2 regions of the Arthrobacter sp. YAF17 genome follow, and region 2 is predicted to be linked to the other one. Evidence: riboswitches for the same ligand, from Rfam matches in the RefSeq annotation. Region 2 holds a riboswitch; the other holds the start of a gene.
The links. A riboswitch is a leader RNA that binds a small molecule or an ion and turns the genes downstream of it on or off. The one in region 2 is predicted to bind thiamine pyrophosphate.
Positions count from the first base shown of each region.

Region 1 (4,123 bases), on a different contig from region 2:
AAGGGCGCCCGCCTCACGAGCCAGATCTCGCTGCCCGGCCGCTACCTCGTGTACGTGCCCGGCGGTTCCATGACCGGCATCTCCCGCAAGCTGCCCGACGTCGAACGCAACCGCCTCAAGCGGATCCTCAAGGACCGCCTGCCGGAAGATGCGGGCGTCATCGTCCGCACCGCCGCCGAAGGTGCGTCCGAGGAAGAGCTCACGCACGACATCAACCGCCTCCGCGCCCAGTGGGAAGGCATCGAGGGCCAGTCGACCTCGACCAAGATCCTCGCCCCCGAACTGCTCTACGGCGAACCCGACCTGACCATCAAGGTGGTCCGTGACGTCTTCAACGAGGACTTCTCCAAGCTGATCGTCTCCGGCGAGGAAGCCTGGGACACCATCGAGGCATACGTTACCTACGTGGCGCCGGACCTGGTGGGCCGGCTGGAGAAGTGGACCAAGGACACGGACATCTTCTCGGCCTGGCGCATCGACGAGCAGATCCACAAGGCCCTGGACCGCAAGGTCTTCCTGCCCTCCGGCGGATCCCTCGTGATCGACCGCACCGAAGCCATGACCGTGGTGGACGTCAACACCGGCAAGTTCACCGGCAGCGGCGGCAACCTCGAGGAAACCGTCACCAAGAACAACCTCGAAGCAGCCGAGGAAGTCGTCCGGCAGCTCCGGCTCCGCGACATCGGCGGCATCATCGTCATCGACTTCATCGACATGGTGCTCGAATCCAACCGCGACCTCGTCCTGCGCCGCATGGTGGAGTGCCTGGGCCGGGACCGGACCAAGCACCAGGTGGCCGAGGTGACCTCGCTGGGCCTCGTGCAGATGACGCGCAAGCGGATGGGCACCGGGCTGCTCGAAGTCTTCGGCGAACAGTGCGAAACCTGCGCCGGCCGCGGCATCGTCACCCACGACGAGCCGGTCGAACACCGCCGCGCCAACGTGGTCGCCGCCGAGCACCACGTCCCGCGGACCGAACAGCAGCAGCCGGCTGCCCGGACCGAACGCAAGAGCCGCCGCCGCGGCCGGGGCGGCCAGGGGACGGACGTCCAGTCCGCCCCGGCAGCCGTGCACGCCGAGCCCACCGACGCCGAGCGCCACGCCAAGGCCGAGGCAACCCGCGCCGCGCTGGCCAACATCGCAGCAGCGGCGCACGCCGCCCACCTGCATGACGGCGAGGCAACCGCCGACGCCGGGACCCGCGAGGCAGCTGTGGAAGCAGCCGTCGAGGCGGCTGCCGAGCTGGCCGCGACGGAGGAAGCCGCCGGGCGTCCGGGCGCCGTGCTGACGTTTGGCGGCGAACAGGTTGCCCTGCCGTTCGTGGAACACGCAGAGGATTCCAGTGCGCCTGCGCTGACCCTGGACCTGCTGACCGAGGCCTTCGCCAATCTGGGCGAAACCGAAGAAACCACGGCTCCTGCGGCACAGGAGCCGGCAGCGAAGGCGCCGGCGGCCCGGACGGCTGCGGCCGCTCCGGCCCGCGCCGGCGGAACCGGCCCGGGACGCGCCCAGGCGCCGGGTTCCCAGACTGAGGCGGAAGCCGAAGCCGGCACCTCGCGTGCCCGCCGCGGCCGCCGCAACCGGAGCGCCAGCCGGGCCCAGGGGGCAGCGAATGAGACCTCGGTGGAGCAGCGTCAGGAATCCCGGCAGTCCGCCGCCGTTTCGGTGCACGAGGCCAAGGTCCCGGCAGCAACGTCACCGGCGGCAAAGCCGGCCGCCAGCGAGCCGATCATCCTCGGCGTCGGCGTTCCGGCCTCGGAGCTCTGACACCGGAACAGTTCAGCAAGGCCGCGGGCGCGGTCCGGACGGCGTAGCAATACGCGCAGTCCGGGCCGTGCCCGCGTCTTCGTTAAGGGATGCGGCTAGGCTGGAGCCCTGACACGGGGTGCCGCGCATCGAGCCGGCTGAGATCCAGACCCGTTGAACCTGTCCGGTTAGCACCGGCGAAGGGATGTCTCTCGTGACCACCGCCTCATCGTTTCTTCCGCCTGTCCCTGCCCCGTCGGCGCCCAGGATCCCGCGGGTGCTGGCGATCGCCGGCTCCGACCCCTCCGGCGGCGCCGGGATCCAGGCCGACCTCAAGAGCATCGCCGCGCACGGCGGCTACGGCATGGCAGCCATCACCGCCCTGACCGCCCAGAACACCCGCGGCGTCAGCGCCGTCCACGTTCCGCCGGCGGCGTTCCTGACCGCCCAGCTGGAGGCCATCAGCCAGGACATCACCATCGACGCCGTCAAGATCGGCATGCTGGGGGACGCCTCCGTGATTGACGCGGTCCGCAGCTGGCTGGAGAAGTCCCGCCCCGCCGTCGTGGTCCTGGACCCGGTCATGGTGGCGACGAGCGGCGACCGGCTGCTGCAGGAGTCCGCCGAGGCAGCCCTGCACGCGCTGTTGCCGTACGCGGACCTGATCACGCCCAACCTCGCCGAGCTCGCCGTCCTGCTCCGGGAGGAAGCCGCCAAGAACTGGGCCGGGGCACTGGAACAGGGCAAACGGCTCGCCGCCCAGACCGGCACCACGGTCCTGGTGAAGGGCGGCCACCTCGACGGCGGCAGCGGTTCCCGGACCGGCACCGGCCACGACGACGGCGGCAACGGATGCCCCGACGCGCTGGTCAACACCGGCGGGCTCCTGGCCCAGGACGTCGTCGTGGTGCCAGGGGAGCGCGTGCATACGCGCAACAGCCACGGCACGGGGTGTTCGTTGTCCTCGGCCATCGCCACAGTGCAGGCTAGAAACACAGTGCAGGCCGGAACAGGGGACTGGGAGGCCGCGCTCCGCGAGGTCAAGCCGTGGCTGCAGGAGGCACTGCGCGCCTCGTCGGCGCTCGACGTCGGCACCGGCAACGGCCCGGTCCACCACTTCCACCACGTCCAGCAGCAGACCCAGGACCACAGCGCCGCCCGGAATGGAACCGCCGCCCGGGAACCCGCCGAAGGCGAGTTCGGCGTCGCGCTCCGGGAAGCGGCCACCGCCGACCTGGAGGCGATCTACGGCCTTGACTTCATCCGGGCCCTCGCCGACGGATCGCTGCCGGAGAAGGAGTTCGCCTACTACCTCGCCCAGGACGCCCTGTACCTCAACGGCTATTCCCGCGTGCTGGCCCGTGCCGCCGCGATCGCAACCACTGAGGCCGAGCAACTGTTCTGGGCCCGCTCAGCGCAGAACTGCCTCGAGGTCGAGTCGGAGCTGCATCGGACCTGGCTCAGTACCCGCACCGCTGAGGTGACGCTCGGTCCGGTCACCAAGTCGTACGTGGACCATCTGCTGGCCGCCTCGGTCTCCGGCAGTTACGGGGTGCTGGTGGCCGCCGTGCTCCCGTGCTTCTGGCTCTACGCCGAGGTGGGGGAGACCCTGTACCGGCAGTTCCTGACCGCGGGCGCCCCGGAGTCCCATCCCTACGCCGTCTGGTTGCGCACCTACGCCGACGAGGAGTTTGTCGCCGCCACCCGGCAGGCCGTTGCCTACACCGACGCCGCGGCACGGGCGGCCTCGACGGGCGAACGGGACGCCATGACGCTGGCCTTCCGGCAGTCCGCCCGCTACGAGGTCGACTTCTTCGACGCGCCGCGGCTGCACGCCTGACAGCGGGTGCCCGTGTGGGCCTGTACGATAGGTGGGCACGGTTCCGGAAGTCGTTGCGGCAGGCTCTGTCCATACAGAGTGGCGCCTATCACGTACCTCCCTTCGGAACCAGCCTCATTTGCGGCCGAAGGCAAAATTAGCGTAGTCTAGATCTTCGGTGCTTACGCCAACACTTGGGTTATGACCTTGAGGACGCTCCATCCGATTTCGGATGCGTTTGTCCACGGGATAGCTCATGGATTCCCTTGGGAACTCCACCGGCGTAGAGGCACAGCGTGAGCCGGACCAGATTCGTTGGACCCAGGTTCCGCACGCAAATCTAGTAATAAACGTCGAGAGAAGTGAGTTCCCCAGTGGTGTACGCGATTGTCCGCGCAGGCGGCCGCCAAGAGAAGGTTTCCGTTGGAGACTTCGTTACCCTGAACCGCGTCCCCGGTGGAGCCGGCAGCACCTTTGAGTTGCCCGCACTGCTCCTGGTAGACGGTGACAAGGTCACGTCTGCAGCTTCGGACCTGGCCAAGGTAAAGGTTACGGCTG
Region 1 covers NZ_JBFRDB010000036.1:9,912-14,034, forward strand. Annotated here, with positions in the region: gene AB4Y67_RS18405 (Rne/Rng family ribonuclease) at 1-1,767, shown strand, start outside; TPP riboswitch at 1,872-1,969, shown strand; gene AB4Y67_RS18410 (bifunctional hydroxymethylpyrimidine kinase/phosphomethylpyrimidine kinase) at 1,952-3,586, shown strand; gene rplU (50S ribosomal protein L21) at 3,940-4,123, shown strand, end outside.
Region 1: linked by a shared signal. The riboswitch ahead of AB4Y67_RS18410 (bifunctional hydroxymethylpyrimidine kinase/phosphomethylpyrimidine kinase) and the one ahead of AB4Y67_RS13120 (ECF transporter S component) in region 2 are both predicted to bind thiamine pyrophosphate.

Region 2 (4,123 bases):
CCTCCGCGGAACCCCGCCCGCCGCGGCCGTTCCCGCGAGACGGCCAGGTCCTCCGCGGCCAGCAGCAGCTGCCCCGCGATATTGCCTTGTGCGGCTTCCGGGCCGGTGGCACGTGTGCCTGCGGCCCGTGTACCGCGCGCCCGGGTCTGCGGCACGTAGCCGGGTACCCAGACCCCGGCTGCGGTGAGCATGTCCCGTGCCTGCGCCAGGACCAGGTCCGGCGGTCCGTCGATCAGCACAGCGGAATCCGTGGCCGATCCTGGTTGCAGCACCACGATCCGGTCCACGAGGTCCTTCCACACCGAGACCCGGTGCTCCACCACCACCAGGGTGGCTCCGGTCTTGTCCAGGCAGCGGCCGACGGCGTCCCGGACTTCCAGCACTCCGGCGGGGTCCAGGTTGGCGGTCGGCTCGTCGAGCAGGATCAGCCCGGGCCGCATCGCGAGGATGCCGGCGAGCGCCAGCCGCTGCTTCTGGCCGCCGGAAAGGGCCGACGTCGGGTGGTCCAGCGGCAGCCGGCCCAGCCCGACGTCGTCGAGCGCTTCCGCGACGCGTGACCAGATCTCTGCCGGAGGCACGGACAGGTTTTCCGCGCCGAAGGCGACGTCGTCACCGAGGCGGGAGAGCACCACCTGGGTCTCCGGGTCCTGCTGCATCAGCCCGGCACGGCCGCGCCGGGCGCGGGGAGCGTCGCCGTCGATCAGCAGGCTGCCGGACTCGTCCGCGTCCCCGGCCGCGCCGCTGGCAGTAAGGTCAGCGCCGCCGGTCGCACGGCCGGCGTCACCGGCGGAGCTGTCGCCGAGCACCCCGGCCAGGGCGTGGAGCAGCGTGGACTTGCCGGCGCCCGAAGGCCCCAGCAGCAGCACGCGCTCCCCGGGCCGGATATCCAGGTCCAGGCCGCTGACGGCGGGCCGGAGCCGGCCGGCGTGCCGCCAGCCCCAGCCCCGCGCGGTGATCGCCGCCGGCCGGACGCCGCTGCCGGTGGATGTGTTGGAGGCGGGCATCAGGAAAAGACGGGCTCCGTGGCCGCCTTGCGGGAGGCAAAGGAACTGAGCACACCGGTCCGGGCCAGGCCCCGGGTGGCGATCCACGACAGTCCGCCGGCGATCACGGCGCCGGAGACGGTGGTGAAGGCGATGTAGGCCAGCTTGTCCGCGGCTTCGTAGGCAATGTTCCAGCCCCACGGCAGGAAGGAATCGTTCAGTCCGCAGAACAGCCCTGCCCCGGCTCCGGCCAGCAGGGAAACGGGCAGGTTGAACTTCTTGTAGATAAACGCGGCGAAGACCAGTTCGGCGCCAAGGCCCTGCAGGAAGCCCGAGAACAGCACGGAGGCGCCGTATTGCGAGCCCATGATCAGCTCGCCGGTAGCGGCCACGGTTTCGCAGAACACTGCCGCGCCCGGCTTGCGGATGATGAGCATGCCCAGCACCGCCGGAATCATCCAGCCGCCGGCGTAGAGCCCGGTCAGCGGGGGGTAAACCGCATTGAGCGGGACGGAAACGAGGTTGGCGCCCTGGGACCAGGCCCAGAAGATCACGCCGCCGGCCACCGCGATCAACGCGGCCACCACAATGTCCACCACGCGCCAGTTGTAGCTGCGCCGGGTGCGCGTCTGTTTCGCAGATGCAGCAGATGTATCAGTCATATCGTCCTCCTGAGGAACAGGAGGGGAGAGTGCCCCCGGGCCGCGGCTTCCGCCGCCGCCTTGGGCACTCCGAGAACTCGACTCCCTTGCGCCGGTACTAACCGGATCAGGTTCGAGGGTCTGCGGCTGTCCGCACTCTCAGCGCCCACCTGTGGTTTCCCCGGATTTCTCCGGTGATACCCGACGGCGGCGCTCCCCTGTCGTATTGAAAATAGCCCTTGTGGGCGTGGCCCAGTTTACACCCGGGGGTCCTTGCTTTCCGGGGCCGGCCGTCACAATCCGCCGGCGTCGGCGCCGGTGACCTGCGGACACCTGCTTGGTAGAGTCGGCAGGGCATGGGAACACCGGACACCGCTGCGGCCTGATGGCCACCCGACGGCGGCTCACTAACGGAAGCTGAATCACGTGACCAACCCACCAGTTCCTTCCCCCGGCTACGATCCGGACTCGACCGAAGCGCAGCCGCACGGATCCCTGGCGGCACTGATCGGCAGGATCCTGGCGGAAATGGACGAACTGCAGTTCCCGTCTTTCAGCAAAGACGACGCCCTGGATCTGGGGCTCCGCCTGGTTGAACTCGGCAGGCAGCGCTCCTACCCGATCGCCATCGACATCACGAAGGGCGAGCAGGTGCTATTCCACGCGGCACTGGAAGGCGCCACCCCGGACAACGAACGCTGGATCAGGGCCAAGCAGCGGACGGCCGCGCGGTACGAGGTCCCGTCGCTGCTGGTCGGACTCCGGGCCCGGTCCGCGGGGCGGATGATCGAGGACAACGCCTGGTTCGATGAGAAGGAGTTTGCCGCCCATGGCGGGGCCTTCCCCATCTACGTGCGCGGCACCGGAATGGTTGCCACGGTCACAGTGTCGGGGTTGCCGCAGAAGGCCGACCATGAGCTGGTGGTTGAGGCCCTGTCTGACATCCTCGGCCGCGCCGGGAATTAACTGGGACGCCGGGCCCGGACGGTTCGCCGCTTCCTGCCGGGTTCCGCGCGGTGTGCCGTTGATCACCAGCGGGTGAGTGTCCGGTTAGAGTGGTGGGCATGACGTTGGGGGACGCGGCCGCGGAGCCGCTTGTACACATCAAAGACTTCAGGATGGACTTCGGGGACACGACGGTCATTAAAGACCTCTCCTTCGATGTCCGGGCCGGGGAGACCTTCGGATTCCTCGGCAGCAACGGGTCAGGGAAAACGACCACCCTCCGGGCGCTGCTGGGCATCTACCAGCCGACCGCCGGGACCCTCCACATCGGCGGCAAGCCCTTCGCCCCGCAGGACGGTGCCCGGCTGGGATACCTGCCCGAGGAACGCGGACTCTACAAGAAAGAGTCCGTCCTGGACGTCATGGTCTACTTTGGCCGGCTCAAGGGCCTGGACAAAACCCATGCCAGGACCTGGTCGCGGGAGTATCTGGAACGCGTCGGTCTCGCCGACAAGGCGAACACACGCCTGGATAAGCTCTCCGGCGGACAACAGCAAAAAATCCAGCTCGGCGTGACCATCATGAACGACCCCGAGCTGCTGATCCTGGACGAACCCACCAAGGGGTTCGACCCGGTCAACCGGCGCCTGCTGATGGACATCATCGAGGAACAAAAACTCGCCGGCGCGACCGTCATCATGGTCACGCACCAGATGGAGGAAGTCGAACGCCTCTGCGACCGGGTGATCCTGCTCAAGGACGGCACCTCCCGCGCCTACGGCACCGTCGCGGACGTCCAGGAACAATTCGGCGGGACCGTCTACCGGCTCACCTACGTCGGAACCCTGCCGCCCTCTGCCCGGTACGACATCGTCACCGACGCCGGCGGCGCCGCTGAACTCTCCCCCGGCCCCGGCGCGGACGAAACGGCGGTCCTGCGCGAACTCATCGACCACGGCGTGGCCGTTCAGTCCTTCACCACCGCCAGAACATCCCTGGACGAGGTCTTCATCAAGGTGTACGGCGAGAACCACGAAATGGCGGAGGTCTAGATTTCAATGGCACAACAAACATCCACCCAACTCCCGCCCGAATCCCCCGCCCCGGCGCCGTCCACGCCGGTACCGCCGAAACGGCCCTTCGCCCGGCACAACCTCCGCACCGTCGTGGACTTCGAAGTCACCCGCACCATGAAAAAGCGCGGCTTCTGGATCGCGACCCTGTCCATCCCGGTCATCATGGCGATCGTTTTCGCGCTCATCTACATGAGCAACTCCTCCACCGCAGCCAGCGAAGACGCCCAGAAAACCGCCGCCATGACCTTCACCTACACCGACGACTCCGGCCTCATCACCCCGGACATCGCCACGGCCATGGGCGGAACGAAAATCACCGACCCCGACGCCGCGCTCCAGGACGTCAAAAAGGGACTGACCGAGGCGCACTTCGCCTACCCCGTCGACCCAGCCACGCAGCCGGTGAAGGTCTACGGCACAGACAAGGGGATCTTCGAAAACGGCAAGTACGACGCCGTCGCCAAACAGCTCCTTACCG
Region 2 covers NZ_JBFRDB010000014.1:134,559-138,681, forward strand. Annotated here, with positions in the region: gene AB4Y67_RS13115 (ABC transporter ATP-binding protein) at 1-1,004, opposite strand, end outside; gene AB4Y67_RS13120 (ECF transporter S component) at 1,004-1,645, opposite strand; TPP riboswitch at 1,711-1,854, opposite strand; gene AB4Y67_RS13125 (heme-degrading domain-containing protein) at 2,051-2,590, shown strand; gene AB4Y67_RS13130 (ABC transporter ATP-binding protein) at 2,689-3,621, shown strand; gene AB4Y67_RS13135 (ABC transporter permease) at 3,628-4,123, shown strand, end outside.